Regions from separate parts of the Thioalkalicoccus limnaeus genome, predicted to be linked through region 3. Evidence: predicted binding sites of a transcription regulator. Region 3 holds the regulator's gene; each other region holds the start of a gene.

Region 1 (4,013 bases), on a different contig from region 3:
GTCGAGGGCACATTGAATCAGGATCCGTTCGAAGGTCGGCAGCACCTCGTCGAGCAGCGCTGAGCGACCGCGCTGTAGTTGAACACAGGTCCAGCGGCGCAACGCCATCTCCCAATCCTCGTCGTCCTGATCGTCGCCGGCCAGCTCGTTCAGTTCCGGCGGCAAGTCCTCGGCGTGAATTTCCTTCGTCGATGCCATCACCGTGACCCAGCGAGCGGTGTTTTCGAGCTGCCGCACGTTGCCCGGCCACGGCAAGCGCTTGAGTTTATCACTCGCGCTCGGCATCAGGATCTTGCTTTCGCAGCCCAACTCCTTCGCCACCTGGATCAAAAAATGGCGCATCAACAATGGGATATCCTCACACCGTTCGCGCAGGGCCGGGAGATGAATACGGATGACGTTGAGCCGGTGGAAGAGGTCTTCGCGAAAACGGCCCTGCCGAACCAGGTCCTCCAAATGCTGGTGGGTCGCGGCGATGATCCGAACATTGACCTTGATCGGTGCGACGCCCCCGACCCGGTAGAATTCGCCATCGGCCAGCACCCGCAGCAACCGCGTCTGCAATTCGGCGGGCATATCACCGATCTCATCGAGAAAGAGGGTGCCACCGTCGGCCTGCTCGAAGCGACCCTCGCGTCGCGTCTGGGCGCCAGTGAACGCACCCCGTTCATGACCGAATAACTCCGATTCGAGCAGATCCCGGGGTATCGCCGCCATGTTCAGTGCGATGAAGGGTTGATCCGACCTTGGGCTATGACGGTGCAGGGCATGCGCGACCAACTCTTTTCCGGTTCCGGATTCGCCATTGATCAGGACCGTGATGGTCGAACGCGCGAGCCGGCCGATCGCGCGGAACACCTCCTGCATCGCCGGTGCCTCGCCGATGATGTCGGGGCCCGGCACTGGCAGCTCTTCGATCGGCGTGGCACCGGCGTTGCGACGACAGGCGCGCTGAACCTGCGCGACCGCCTCATCGAGATCGAAAGGCTTGGGCAGGTATTCGAAGGCGCCGCTGTGGAAGGCCGATACCGCGCTCTCGAGATCCGAATGCGCGGTCATGATGATCACTGGCAGATGGGGGTAACGTGCGGTGATCTGCCGCAAGAGGTCCAGGCCATCGATGCCCGGCATCCGAATGTCGGACAGGATCACGTTTGGCTGTTCGCGTTGCAAGGCTTCCATGATGCCGACACCATTGGAGAAGCTCGTGACGTCCATCTCGGCCTTCCGCAGCGCGCGCTCCAGGACCCAGCGAATCGATCGATCGTCATCGATAACCCATACCTTGGGTTCTTTGCTCATCAAGACCGCTCCAGTGGTAGATAGATGTTGAACAGGGTCCGGCCGGGGCGGCTCTCGCATTCGATGAGGCCGCCGTGCTGATTGATCAATTCCTGTGCGATCGGCAAGCCTAGGCCGGTGCCGCCAGGCTGGCCTGTGACCATTGGGAAGAAGATCCGATCCCTGAGCTCATCGGGGATGCCCGGGCCGTTATCCTCGACCTCGATGCAGACGACCAGCCGGTGGCGTTTGCTGCCGATCGTGAACTGTCGCAGGACGCGCGAGCGCAGCACCACATGGCCGCAACGGCCCGCTGCTGCGACGGCATTGCGTGCAATGTTCAGCACGGCCTGGATCAGCTGATCCTGATCGGCGTCGATCTCCGGGATGCTCGGATCATAGTCCCGCTGGATCGCCGGCCCATCGGGTGATTCGGCGATCAACAAGCCTCGCACATGCTCGAGGACCGAATGGATATTGACCTGTCGTCGCTGCGGCATCCGGTTCGGACCGAGCATTTGGTTCATCAAAGTCTGGAGACGATCCGCCTCCTCGATGATGATGCGCGTGTATTCACGAAGCGATTTGTCCGGCAACTCGTCTTCGAGGAGTTGCGCGGCCCCGCGCAAGCCTCCCAGAGGATTCTTGATCTCGTGTGCGAGGCCGCGAATCAGTGCCTGACTCGCCTGGTGCTGAGTGATCAGCTGCTCCTCCCGCGTGATCCGCAATTGGCGATCGACCTGATGCAATTCGATCAGGATCTCGCCCGCGGCATTGACTTGGTGCAGCGGCAGCACCGTGCAATTGACCGTGATCGACCGACCATCGAGCAATAGCAGATTCCGTTCGCGCTCGGTGAATGGGTGTTTTGTGGTCAAGGCCTCCTCCAGGCGCGCTTCCAGATCGCCCTCGGGACATGCGACGATCTCCCCGACCGGGTGTCCGAGGACATAGCGAGCGCTGACCGCCAGCAGCATTTCGCTGGCAGGATTCAGGTATCTCAGACGAAGGTCTGCGCCGAATAGGAGCACGGCGGTACTCAGATTGTCCAGGATGGTGCGTTCCAGATTCGTCGTCGGTGTCGAGACCATGGTGCATGAGACCGGCAATGATCGAGGCGAGAGGCGAATCGTCTGGGATGGCTCCGGGGTCCGCATCGAAGGGGAACACCCAACGGCTCTAATCAAGCAAGAACCAGACCATTCATGGAACAAGATAGGGGGGTATATCGGCGTCCCGAGACCGGTGATCGCTCCTCGGAGGGTGACGCAGTAGAACTTTGGCTAAATCACGGTGCCGGCCCGGTCGGATCCAAGCCGGGCCGCCGATGGAAGACAATCGGATCCGTGGTCGCGATGACGTCGTCGCCATCGCGTATCACTGCCTGGAGACGATGCGACCCGGGCGCTAGCCCTTGCAAAGCCGTCTGGGTCTCGCGCAAGTCACCGGGAACCAGTTGGCCGTTGACACGCAGCTGAAGCCGTTGCTCGGGCATCAGCGAAGGGATCAGCAAGAGTCGGATCGCGACCGGATCCTCATTGTGCGGAACGATGTCGCCATCCGCCGGCTCGAGGATCTCGAAGGCCTCGAACGGGCCCGGATCGCCGGTCGGTTCGTCTGGGGCCACCGTATCAAAGGGGCGCGCCGCAGGCGGCGGCCCGCTGCCGCGACTCTCCACCAAAACGGAACCTGGCACGGCCCGATCGGAGAAGGTGACCCGACCCTGTTCATCGACATGGCGATAGACGTCGGCGGCGAGCGGTGACGCCAGGATGGCCAGAAGTGAAACGATCAGGTAGCCCATGGCACGAGAGGATAGTGCAGGTTGGGGTCAGGAGCCAACCGTTTCGGGGCGATCGGGCATCGTCAGGTATGGAGCCGGAACCCGCTGGTGTGTCCCGGCTCCCCGTCCCGTGCCCGGCGCGGCACGCACTGCACCGCGCCGAACGCTGAATCGATCAGCGCATCGTCAGAGACTGTAATAGAGGTCGAACTCGATCGGATGGGTCGTCATCCGCAGCTGCGTGACCTCTTGCATCTTCAGCGCGATATATCCGTCGATCAGGTCGTCCGTGAAGACTCCGCCGCTGGTCAGGAATTCACGGTCCTTATCGAGCGCGCCGAGCGCCTGATCGAGCGAGAAGCAAACCGTGGGAATGGACTTTTCCTCTTCCGGCGGCAAGTCGTAAAGATCCTTGTCCATCGGATCACCCGGATGGATCTTGTTCAGGATCCCGTCGATGCCCGCGAGCATCATCGCTGCGAACGACAGATAGGGGTTGCCCATCGAATCGGGGAAACGGACCTCGATGCGGCGCGCCTTGGGACTCGGGACATGCGGGATGCGGATCGACGCCGAACGGTTTCGCGCCGAGTAGGCCAGCATGACCGGCGCTTCGAAGCCGGGGACGAGGCGTTTGTAGGAGTTGGTCGAGGCGTTGGTGAAGGCATTCAACGCACGGGCGTGCTTTATGATCCCACCGATGTAGTAGAGCGCGGTCTCCGACAAGCCGCCGTATTTGTCACCCGCGAACAGATTCTTTCCGTCCTTCGCGAGGGATTGGTGCACGTGCATCCCGTTGCCGTTATCACCGACCAGCGGCTTGGGCATGAAGGTCGCTGTCTTACCGTAGGCATGCGCGACATTGTGGACGCAATACTTGAGAATCTGATTCATGTCCGCCCGGTGGACCAGGGTCGCGAAGCGCGTTCCGATCTCGCACTGGCCGGCG
Region 2 (4,013 bases), on a different contig from region 3:
GCTTCAGCCGCAACGCAATTCGGCAAGACGGCCTGGGCCGTGGCCTGCGTGCGGCTGAAGCCGCACCTACAACGAGAAATGCGGCTGAAGCCGCACCTGCAACGAGAATCGCGGCTGGAGCCGCACCTGCAACGGGCCCTGGTCGCGAGGCACCGAGGACGGCGCAGGCCGGCGCTTGCAACGCGATCCGGTGATCCCCAAGCACGGGATTTGACACCGCGGGCGGTCGCCGGCCGTCCGCCACTCGCCCGAGGGACCCGGTATGCCGTCGCTCTTCTACGCCAAACTCTATCTGCTGACCGTTCCGGTCTTCTTCGTCATCGACCTGCTGTGGCTCGGCGTCATCGCCAAGAACTTCTACCGCGAACAGCTCGCGCACCTGTTGAGCCCGACCGTCCATTGGCCGGCGGCCTTCAGCTTCTACCTGATCTACATCGCCGGGATCCTGTACTTCGCCGTCGCCCCAGCGTTGGCCGAGGACTCGCTCGCGCGGGCGCTGGTCAACGGCGCCCTATTCGGGTTCTTCACCTATCTGACCTACGAGCTCACGAACATGGCGACGCTGCCGAACTGGCCGCTCAAGGTCGTCATCGTCGACACCCTGTGGGGCGTGACCCTCTGTGCCAGTGTCGCGATGGCGAGCTTCCTGATCGGCCGTTGGCTGGCCGGATAGGCCCGTCGAATCACCGGCTAGAGCACTCGCGCTTGGCGTTTCGCCGGTCATCTAAGGCCCCTACCTCGATCTGAACCTGCACCGCGGAGACGGATCGATAGCCCGAACTTCAAGGTATCAGGGTCGTGATCAGATAACCCGTGTAGCCGACGAAGCAGACCACCAGCGCCGAGCCCTCGTAGCGATTGATCCGTCCCGGGCCGCGCAGGCCATAGCCGATCACGAACAACGAGAGCGTCAAGAGCCCCATCACGAGCAGGTCGCGCGACAGGACCTCGGGTGGCACCGCAAAGGGCTGGATGAGGCCCGCGATCCCGACCACGGCCAGCGTATTGAACAGGTTCGACCCGATGACATTGCCGAGCGCCAGGTCGTGCTCGCCCTTGCGCGCGGCGATGATCGCCGAGGCCAGCTCCGGCAACGAGGTGCCGATGGCGACGACGGTCAAGCCGATGATCAGATCCTCGACCCCGAGCGACTGCGCAATGTCGACCGCCCCCCAGACCAGCAACCGCGAGCTCGCGACCAGCAGGATCAGACCCAGGATCAACCACATCAGCGCGCGCGTCAGCGGCATCGACTGGGATACCATCGCCGAGGTGACATCGTCCGCCAGACTGTCGGCGCGCGATCGCCGCGCCTGACGGATCGTCCAGACCACCAGCCCGCCGAACAGGATCAGCAGCACCCAGGCATCGACGCGGTCCAGATGACGGTCCCACAAGAGCGCCAGGGTCAGGATCGTCGCCGCCACGAGGAGCGGCAGTTCCCTGCGCAGAACCGACGAGTGCACGAGGATCGGGCTGATCAGCGCCGTCAACCCAAGGATCAGCGCGATGTTCGTAATATTCGACCCATAGGCATTGCCGAGCGCCAGGCCTGGATTGCCGTTCCAAGCGGCCAGCGCCGACACGATCATCTCGGGGGCCGAGGTCCCGAAACCGACGATCAACATCCCGATCAGCAGGGGCGGCATGCCGAGGTGCCGCGCCGCGGCCGCCGAACCCTCGACGAACCGATCGGCACTCCAAAGCATCAGGACCAGGCCCGACGCAACAGCGAGGGAAGGCAACAGCATAAAGGGATCACATAGATGGATAACGACGGCCGACACCGTCGAGGGCCCGTCTCGCGACGAGGCGCGAAGACCGGGAGTCGCCGCGGACGAGCGCCGATCGGTTCATCGAGGACGGCCGCCGTCCGCCACGTCGACATGGGGCAAGGCCGATCGAGAATCAATCCGCCCCAAGCGCCCTCGACTCGCCCCCTGTCCGAAACCCGCCAAGCATCGGGGATTGTCATTTTTCTGACAGCGCCACCCGCCGCGCACCCGAGGATTGACCGGGCGTCATCTATGGCATAAAAACTGCTTACATTGGTTCCGAGAAGGATCCCTGGAGCCATCATGAAAGCCAAAGAGATCGCCGCGCTGCTCGATGAACCGGCCTGCGCGCACAATGCGAACAAAGAGAAATCCGGCTGTGCCCGCCTCAAGCCCGGCGCGACCGCCGGCGGTTGCTCGTTCGATGGCGCCCAGATCGCACTGCTGCCGATCGCCGATGTCGCCCACATCGTCCACGGCTCGATCGCCTGCGCCGGCAGCTCCTGGGACAACCGCGGCACCCGTTCGTCGGGCCCGACGCTGTACCGCCTGGGGTTGACCACGGACCTGACCGAGCAGGACGTGATCATGGGGCGCAGCGAGAAGCGGCTTTTCCATGCGATCAAGCAGGCGATCGACAGCTACCAGCCGGCGGCGGTGTTCGTCTACAACACCTGCGTGCCGGCGCTGACCGGCGACGACATCGGCGCCGTCTGCCGCGCCGCCGAGGAGCGCTGGGGCACGCCGGTGGTCGCCGTCGACGCCGCCGGCTTCTACGGAACCAAGAACCTCGGCAACCGCATCGCCGGCGAGACCATGGTCCAGCAGGTCTGCGGTCAACGCGAGCCGGACCCGCTGCCGCCTGGGATCGAACGCGACGACTTCCGCATCCACGATGTCAACCTGATCGGCGAGTTCAATATCGCCGGCGAGTTCTGGCACGTGTTGCCGCTGCTCGATGAGCTCGGGTTGCGCGTCCTCTGCACCCTGTCCGGCGACGCGCGCTTCCGCGAGGTGCAGACGATGCATCGCGCCGAGGTCAACATGATGGTGTGCTCCAAGGCGATGATCAATGTCGCGCGCAAGCTGCACGAAGCCTATGGGACGCCCTGGTTCGAAGGCAGCTTCTATGGCGCCGCCGACGTCTCGCGGGCCTTGCGCGATTTCGCGCGGCTGATCGCGGACCCGGACCTCAGCGACCGGACCGAGCGACTGATCGCGCGCGAGGAGGCCGGGCTCGAGGCGCGGCTCGCACCCTGGCGCGACCGCCTGCGCGGCAAACGGGCTTTGCTCTACACCGGCGGTGTCAAATCCTGGTCGGTGATCGCGGCCCTGCAGGACCTCGGCATGGAGGTCGTGGCGACCGGCACCCGCAAGTCGACCGAGGAAGACAAGGCGCGGATTCGCGAGCTGATGGGCGAGGACGCGCTGATGATCGAAGACGGCAATCCGCGCGGGTTGCTCGATCTGGTCCGTGATCGCGGCGCCGACGTGCTGATCGCCGGTGGCCGCAACATGTACACGGCCATCAAGGCCCGGGTGCCCTTTCTCGACATCAACCAGGAACGCGAATTCGGCTACGCCGGGTACGCGGGATTGGTCGAACTCGCCCGCCAACTGTGCCTGACGATCGAAAGCCCCGTCTGGGACGCGGCGCGCCGACCGGCACCCTGGCACGGATCCGCGACGGAGGCCCGGTCATGACGCCGCGAAAACCACCGCTGATCGTCAAACGCAACAAGGCCCTGTCGGTCGGCCCGCTGAAGGCCAGCCAGACCGTCGGCGCCGCGCTCGCCTTCCTCGGGCTGCGCCGGACGATCCCGATGCTGCACGGCTCGCAGGGCTGCACGGCCTTCGCCAAGGTCTACTTCGTCCGGCATTTCCGCGAACCCATCCCGCTGCAAACGACGGCGATGGATCAGGTCAGTTCGGTGATGGGCGCCGATGACAATGTCATCGAAGGTCTGCGGACCTTGTGCGCCAAGTCCCGGCCGGATCTGATCGGTCTGCCGACGACGGGCCTGGCCGAGACCCAAGGTGCCGACATCGGCCGCCTGGTCAAGACCTTTCGCCAACGCCACCCCGAATACGCATCGATCGCGGTGGTACCGGTCGCGACGCCGGATTACACGGGCTCGCTGGAAAGCGGGTTCGCACTCGCGACCGACGCCATCATCGAGACCCTGGTCCCGCCGGCCGCGCAAGCCGGCACCCGGCCAGGGAGGCGACCGCGGCAGG
Region 3 (4,013 bases):
CGGCGATCCTCGTCCAACGCGCCGAAGGCGACGCCCCGGAGCAGCGGGCCGAGGCGCGACAAATGACCTATGACGTCACCCGGGACGAGATCAGTTTGATCGACCGAGCCGTCCTCTACCAGGGTCAGGATCGCTTCAGCAGTGATCGGATCCTGTTCAATCGAGCAACCTCCCAGATCAAGGCCGGGACCAGCGCGAACGGGACGGAGCGCGTTCGCATCGAGATCACCCCCACACCATGACGACACTGCGGGCAACGAATCTCACCAAGCACTATCGCCATCGCCCGGTACTCCGAGGCGTCGATCTCGATGTCAACGACAGCGAAGTCGTGGGCCTCCTGGGGCCGAATGGCGCGGGCAAGACCACCTGTTTCTACCTGATCGTCGGCCTGATTGCGGCCAATACGGGCCGGATCACGCTCGACGGGCGGGATCTGACGCGGCTGCCGATGCACGCCCGCGCCCGCTGCGGCTTGAGTTACCTCGCGCAGGAACCCTCGGTCTTTCGCAAACTGAGCGTCGAGGAGAACCTGTTGGCGATCCTCGAGACACGCCGCGAGCTCGACCGCGCCGGACGGCGCACCCTCGGGACAGCCTTGCTCGAGGAACTCGGCATCGCCCATGTCGCTGGATCGCTGGCCCTGAGCCTGTCCGGCGGCGAACGCCGCCGCCTCGAGATCGCGCGTGCGCTGGCCGTCGAGCCACGGGTCATGTTACTCGACGAACCCTTCGCGGGGGTCGACCCGATCGCAGTCGGCGACATCAAGCAGATCGTGACCCATCTGCGCGAGCGCGGCATCGGCATCCTGATCACGGACCATAACGTGCGTGAGACGCTCGACATCTGCGACCGCGCTTACATCATCAACGACGGCCGGGTCATCGCCGAAGGGACACCCCAGGCCTTGCTCGAAAACGCCGAGGTCCGGGCCGTCTACCTCGGCGAGCACTTCACGCTATGACCCCGGGGCACTCGACACGAGCCGGGGCCGGCACCTCGAGTCATGCTACGATCAGGGTTGCATCGGCTAGAATGATCCAGATCGCATTGAATTGCGAACCATGTTACGGCAATCCGAGCAATGAAGCAGTCGATCCAACTTCGTCTCGGCCAGCATCTGGCCATGACCCCGCAGCTGCAGCATGCGATCAAGTTGCTGCAGTTGTCGACGTTGGATCTGCAGCGCGAGATCCAGGAGGTCCTGGAATCGAACCTGATGATCGAGGAGGGCGACGAGACCGAGGGTTCCCATGGCGCCGAGGAACAAGCAGGCGAACGCCCGGCGGAAGAGCGTGATGCCCTTCTCGAAACCCCGCCGCGGGATCTCGACCGCGAGGTCGATGGGCAACGCACCGACATCCCTGAGGACTTACCGGTCGACACCGAGTGGAGCGACCTTTACGACACCAGCTACCTGCCCGGCGCGACCCGCGACGAAGAGGGGCCGGATTGGCTCGCACAGCGCAGTCGCCCGCAAAGCCTGCACGACCACCTGATGTGGCAACTGAACCTGTCCCGCCTCGACCCGCTCGAGCAGGCGATCGCGACCGCCGTCATCGATGCGATCAATGACGACGGGTACTTGACGACCGATACCGCGGAGCTGAAGGCGACCCTCGGTGACCCCGACCTCGGGTTGGATGAGATCGAGGCCGTGATCCATCGCGTCCAGTCATTCGACCCTCCAGGCGTGGCCGCGCGCGACCTGCGCGAATGCCTCCTTCTGCAATTGCGACAACATCCGCAAGGGGATCCCGTGCGCGATGTCGCGCTCGCCATCTGCCGCGACCACTTCGCCACGCTGTCGCGACGCGATCTCGCCGGGATCCGCACCGCACTTGGCCTCGACGCCGACGAACTGGCACAGGCCATCACGATGATTCGTGCTCTGCAACCCCGCCCCGGGGCCTTGATCGCGGAAATCCAAACAGAGTACGTTATACCCGACGTCTTGGTGCGCAAACGCGACGGCGCCTGGTTGGTCGAGCTGAACCCGGACATCACGCCGCGGCTCAGGGTTAATGCGGACTATGCGAAGCTGATCCGCCGTGCCGATCAAAGTGCCGACAACCTGTGCTTGAAGAGCCACCTCCAAGAGGCACGCTGGTTCATCAAGAGCCTGGCGAGCCGCAATGAGACGGTGCTGCGCGTTGCCGCCAAGATCGTGGAGTTGCAAAGGGATTTTCTGGAACACGGAGAGGAGGCGATGAAGCCCATGGTCCTGCGCGACATCGCTGAGACCCTCGATCTGCACGAGTCGACGATTTCGCGCGTGACGACCCAGAAGTACATGCATACTCCACGAGGCACCTTCGAATTGAAGTTCTTCTTTTCCAGCCATGTGGGCACGGCTTCGGGAGGCGAATGTTCGTCGACCGCGATCCGCGCCCTGATCCGCAAGCTGGTCGCCGGTGAGCCGGCCAGCAAGCCCCTCAGCGACAGCCGGATCGCGACCGTGCTTGGGGATCAGGGCATCAATGTGGCCAGACGCACCGTGGCAAAGTACCGCGAGGCCTTGGGCATACCACCTTCGAACGAACGTAAACGTCTCACTTGAGAGGCGTTCAGAACACTAGGAGTACATCATGCAGATCAACCTGACGGGGCACCATGTCGACATCACCGAGGCACTCCGGGGCTATGTCGAGAACAAGTTCGAGCGTCTCGGGCGGCATTTCGACCACGTCATCAACATGCACGTCATCCTCAGCGTCGAGAAGCTCCGCCAACGCGCGGAGGCCACGATCTACGTCAATGGGGCCAACCTGTTCGCGGAGTCGGTCCATGAAGACATGTATGCCGCGATCGACGGGTTGATCGACAAGCTCGATCGCCAGGTCATTCGCCACAAGGAGAAGAAGAACAATCACCGCGGCGGCAACAGCCTCAAAGGATTAGACGAAGCCCCACCGACCGACGAGTAGGAAGCACCCCGGTCCGAGCGATAGGCAGACCAAACGCCCCGGACCGGGCGCCACTTCGTCCCGAGTGATTGGTCTCATGCGACTCGGTGCGATCGTCGCGACCGACGCGATGCTCACAGCGGCTGACGCCGTTGTGATGCAATACCCCACAATCACCGCGCTGGATGTGCGAAAATCTCCGCCCATTATCCTTGTCCAGTGCATTGGGATTCATGTGATCGATGTCTCCGTCTGAACTCATCGCCGAGCGCCGGATCGGCTGCCGTGTAGAGGTCACCAGCAAGAAGCGCTTGCTCGAGACCTTGAGCGAACTGTTGGCCAGCGCGAACCTGATCCTCACGCCGGAGATCGTCTTCGAACGCTTGATCGAACGAGAACGGCTCGGAAGCACCGGTCTCGGTCACGGTATCGCGCTGCCGCACGCACGCGTACCGGAGATCCGGGAACCGATCGGGGCCTTCGCCCAACTGGCGACGGGGATCGGATACGACGCCATCGACGAAACGCCAGTCGACCTGGCCTTCGCGCTACTGGTACCCGAGGCGGCCAATGAGATGCATCTGCAGCTTCTATCCCAGTTGGCCACGATGCTCAGCAATCCAGCTTTGCGGGTGAGCCTGCGCAACGCCGAGACAGCGGCCGAGGTACTCGGCCTCTTCAAGGACTGGGAACAGCGTACGACATAGTAGCTCACGGGACTCGGCCGGCGCCGCCGGAAGGGCCTGTCAAGGTACCATGAAACTGATCATCGTCAGCGGTCTGTCGGGCTCGGGCAAGAGCGTTGCGCTCCACACGCTGGAGGACCTCGGCTACTACTGCATCGACAACCTTCCGCTATTCCTGCTGACCGAGTTAGCCACCGTCATCGCGCAACTCGAGGACCCGGTCTACGATCAGACGGCCGTCGGCATCGACGCCCGCAACAAGCCCGAAAACCTCGCCACCCTCACACGTATCATCGACGAGGCGCGCGCGCTTGGGCTGGAGTGCCGTGTCGCCTTCCTCGACGCTCAGACGGACACCCTGATCACTCGCTTCAGCGAGACGCGACGCAAGCATCCACTGACCAACGCCGATCGCTCGCTG
Region 4 (3,170 bases), on a different contig from region 3:
GAGGGAAGGCGTACCGCGTGTAGCGCGGTTGCCCGTTCCACCCGCGTCCTCCGTTCAAGTCGGTTGATCTGGAATTAGTCTAGGCTGGACTAGCCAAGTGCCACAAGCGGTAGCTGAGCCCACAGCGGGCAAAAGACATGACCTGACCCCATTCCTTGTGCTCCTGCGTTCCCCCGGTCTTCTCCGGAAATGTTGTATTTCAAGACCTGACCCCCTTCCCCTGACCCCCTTCCCCCTGCTGCTGATCTGCGAGCTGAAGTCGTCGATCGACAAGGCCGGGATGTACATCTTCGAGCGCAAGGCCCGCTTCTACGAAGCGCGGCACCAACGCAAGGCGGCGCGCTTGATCGTGATCTCGCCGATGATCGACGCGCGGGCGCGCAAGGTCGCCGAGCGACTGGGCATCGAGACCTACCATGATTCCACGGACGTGACGTCGGTGGACGAACCGCCGACCGAATGACTTCCGCGGCGTACCCGACTGGCCTGCTCGTAGAGGTCGCGCGGGACGCGCACGGGAATGCACGCTCGATTGGACGTTACATGTGCGACCTGACCCCCGGTTGCGCTTGCATTACCCTGAACTGCCACCGTAATTCCCTTGCGTGGGGTCGACCGACGCCCCCTTCCCGCGCTCGGTCGCCGAAACGGGTTTTTGGAGGGGACGCAATGTTGCATTTCAAGACCTGACCCCATTCCCTGCTGCTGCCGTTGCCAATGTGGCCGATGTTGCCGGATCAACATGACCAACCCGGGCACCACAGTAAAGCCAATCAGGAGGCGCGCACCGAGCTCGGCGCCGATGATGTCGGCGAGGTCGGCACCGAGCAGGAGTGCAATGCCGACTAAGAAATTGCCGAGCAGCAGAGCCGCGATGGCCATGCGATCTAACCTCTTTCCGGAGACTGAAAAGGCGCCGGATGGCGCCTTTTCGTTTTGAGGGAAATCAGGATGCCAACGCTAACTCATTCAGCCGCACCGACACGGCAATTCGCAGGCACATATTTATTATTATCGGCTTCGTCAACCTCGCATACCCATGTGATTCGCCCCTCGCCGACCTCGCCCGCCGCGAACGTTGGATCTGGTGTCAAAGTGATCTCCACGTCTCGTGCGAGAGCGGTGTATACGATGGTGATCGTCCCATCGTCACCAATAGTGATTTCATCGACGATATCAGTCGAGTCAGGTTCCTCCCAGCCCAGTCCAGCCGCCGCCGCACCGGTTTGAATGTTCTCAGCAACGATAGTCCGCGCTGGAGAGGCGAGACTCAGACCTTCCGTCACCCGCGCGCGAACCGTGTAATCGTTGTACGCCGGAATCGCAATCGCCGCCAGAATACCGATGATCGCGACGACGATCATCAGTTCGATCAAGGTAAAGCCTTGCTGTTTGTGCATCGTAATGTCCTCTGTGGATCATGGATGGTCGTCGAACCCGGAATGCCGGAAGACCCCTCGGGCCACCTGGCCGCGCGCCGTCTTCCGCTCCTGGCCTGATGACAGCAGCAATCGGGCCAACCTTGTCGCGCTGGCCCCGGCCCGCCGCAGGTGCTTGTTCCGAAAGCCTTGCCGACCCGGATGCCACCAGCCGTCCACACGCCGCTCGCGCGCGCCAGCCACCGCGACCGACCTTCCCGGTCAAGAAGTGACGAAAATTGTCAAAACCGGCCGTCGGCGATTTTCGACCGCTTAGGCGGCGCGACACGTCCGGCGCGGCCTTCCGAGGGAGGAGGGGTCAGGTCTTGAAATGCAGCATTTCGGGCGCGGGGGCGGGGGTCAGGCCTCGAAAAGGAAGGGGGCAGGGGGTCACCATTTAGCTGACCCTGGTCAAGAGGCGACAGAAGTTCCTCGCGGCCTGGCGCGATGATCTGGATCAATTATCCACGAAACGCTGCGTTGTGCCTTGGACGCGCCGTCGGTTCTCTTTGTGGTGGTTGCGGAGCCGATCCGCACCAGTCACCCTTCAGGTTCTAGGCGCTGGGGCTGCTCCCGATGGGGAGAAGACACCCGGCCCGTGGCTCATGCGAGCCCCAGAAAATCGTCAGTACCCCGCCAAGGTCCAAGTGGTACACGGCCATGCCTGGAGGCGGGCCGTGCGTTCACAGATCTCTGGCTGACGCTCCGGTGGAGCGCACCCAACCCCGTTGTGGCTCAGCGGCGGGGGCGTCTCGGTCACATACGCTGTCGCTCCGTGTCGGTGGCCATCCTCGGCGGGAATGCCTCGGGGCTCAATCAGATCTGGTGGCTGCTCGCCAACCCCGTGTCCGAGCTCACCGAGGCATGCCCGATTTGGTTCAGGCGAAGGCGCGGTTCACATCGAACGCGCGGCCTTCGCGCAGAATGTGGTAACAGGCGCGCGCCAGCTTGTGGGCGACGGCCTTGGTCGCCACCACGGCCTTGGTCTTGGCGCGCTTGCGTTGATAATAGCGCTTGATCTGCGGGTTGTAGCGCACGGCGAAGTTGGCCGCCTCGACGTACGCCCAAGCGAGGTATTTGTTGCCGTTCTTGGTGTTGCCCTGACCCTTCTGCTTGCCGTTGGAGACGTGCTGGCTGCCGACGCAACGACAGTAGGAGGCGTAGTGCCCGACGTGCCCGAAGCGCTCGATGGGACCGGTCTCCAGCACGATGGTCAGCCCGAGGATACGCCCGATGCCGCTGACGGTTTGCAGCGCTCGCCAGGTCGGCGACGCCTTTGTCTGCCGCCAGGCCTCGCGCTCGAGCAGCTCGATCGCTGCCTGCTGGCCGCGCATCGCCAGGACCGTGCTCTGGATGGCCAACGCCAAGTTGGGGTCGGCGACCCGCTCGGCGACCGACTCCGGCGTCAAGCGCCGCACCTCGTTGGCGCTGATGGAGCGCCCGCGGTTGCGCGAGAACAGATTCTGCACCGCCAGGATGTTGGCCGTGGGGGCAGGGGGTCAGGTCTTGAAATGCAACATTTCGGGCTGTAGGAGAAGACGGCAGGGTCTAAATTCCGTGGATCTACGGGACACCCACCTTGTTGCACCTCGTTGATGCCTCGGGCCGGTCACTGCAGGGGTCAAGGAAACATACGGGTCACCTATTTTGTTGACGGCGCGGCGGGCTCGCCGTAGAGTTTTTGCGAGGCGCGAGGAGTAGAGGGCACTCATTAGCCGTTAGCCGTCCCCTGACAAGAGAAGATGCGGTTGT

What was found. Region 3 encodes sigma-54, which starts transcription at its own class of promoters, with help from an activator protein. Its sites were predicted from a motif close to TGGCANGNTNCNTGCTT; they were not measured.
Region 1: the regulator sigma-54 is predicted to act here: its motif matches at 2,467-2,483, upstream of glnL (nitrogen regulation protein NR(II)).
Region 2: the regulator sigma-54 is predicted to act here: its motif matches at 2,029-2,045, upstream of nifE (nitrogenase iron-molybdenum cofactor biosynthesis protein NifE).
Region 4: the regulator sigma-54 is predicted to act here: its motif matches at 1,503-1,519, upstream of ABC977_RS02995 (pilin).

The regions. Positions count from the first base shown of each region.
Region 1 covers NZ_JBDKXB010000011.1:41,189-45,201, forward strand. The annotation lists gene ntrC (nitrogen regulation protein NR(I)) at 1-1,302, opposite strand, end outside; gene glnL (nitrogen regulation protein NR(II)) at 1,302-2,372, opposite strand; gene ABC977_RS09980 (DUF4124 domain-containing protein) at 2,570-3,085, opposite strand; gene glnA (glutamate--ammonia ligase) at 3,251-4,013, opposite strand, start outside.
Region 2 covers NZ_JBDKXB010000019.1:44,164-48,176, forward strand. The annotation lists gene ABC977_RS13150 (DUF2177 family protein) at 263-673, shown strand; gene ABC977_RS13155 (calcium/sodium antiporter) at 783-1,751, opposite strand; gene nifE (nitrogenase iron-molybdenum cofactor biosynthesis protein NifE) at 2,079-3,479, shown strand; gene nifN (nitrogenase iron-molybdenum cofactor biosynthesis protein NifN) at 3,476-4,013, shown strand, end outside.
Region 3 covers NZ_JBDKXB010000012.1:5,694-9,706, reverse strand. The annotation lists gene lptA (lipopolysaccharide transport periplasmic protein LptA) at 1-242, shown strand, start outside; gene lptB (LPS export ABC transporter ATP-binding protein) at 239-964, shown strand; gene ABC977_RS10325 (RNA polymerase factor sigma-54) at 1,085-2,560, shown strand; gene hpf (ribosome hibernation-promoting factor, HPF/YfiA family) at 2,589-2,927, shown strand; gene ABC977_RS10315 (PTS sugar transporter subunit IIA) at 3,149-3,613, shown strand; gene rapZ (RNase adapter RapZ) at 3,663-4,013, shown strand, end outside.
Region 4 covers NZ_JBDKXB010000002.1:291,256-294,425, forward strand. The annotation lists partial or broken gene ABC977_RS02985 (PD-(D/E)XK nuclease family protein) at 203-463, shown strand; gene ABC977_RS02990 (hypothetical protein) at 727-849, shown strand; gene ABC977_RS02995 (pilin) at 966-1,400, opposite strand; gene ABC977_RS03000 (transposase) at 2,297-2,887, opposite strand.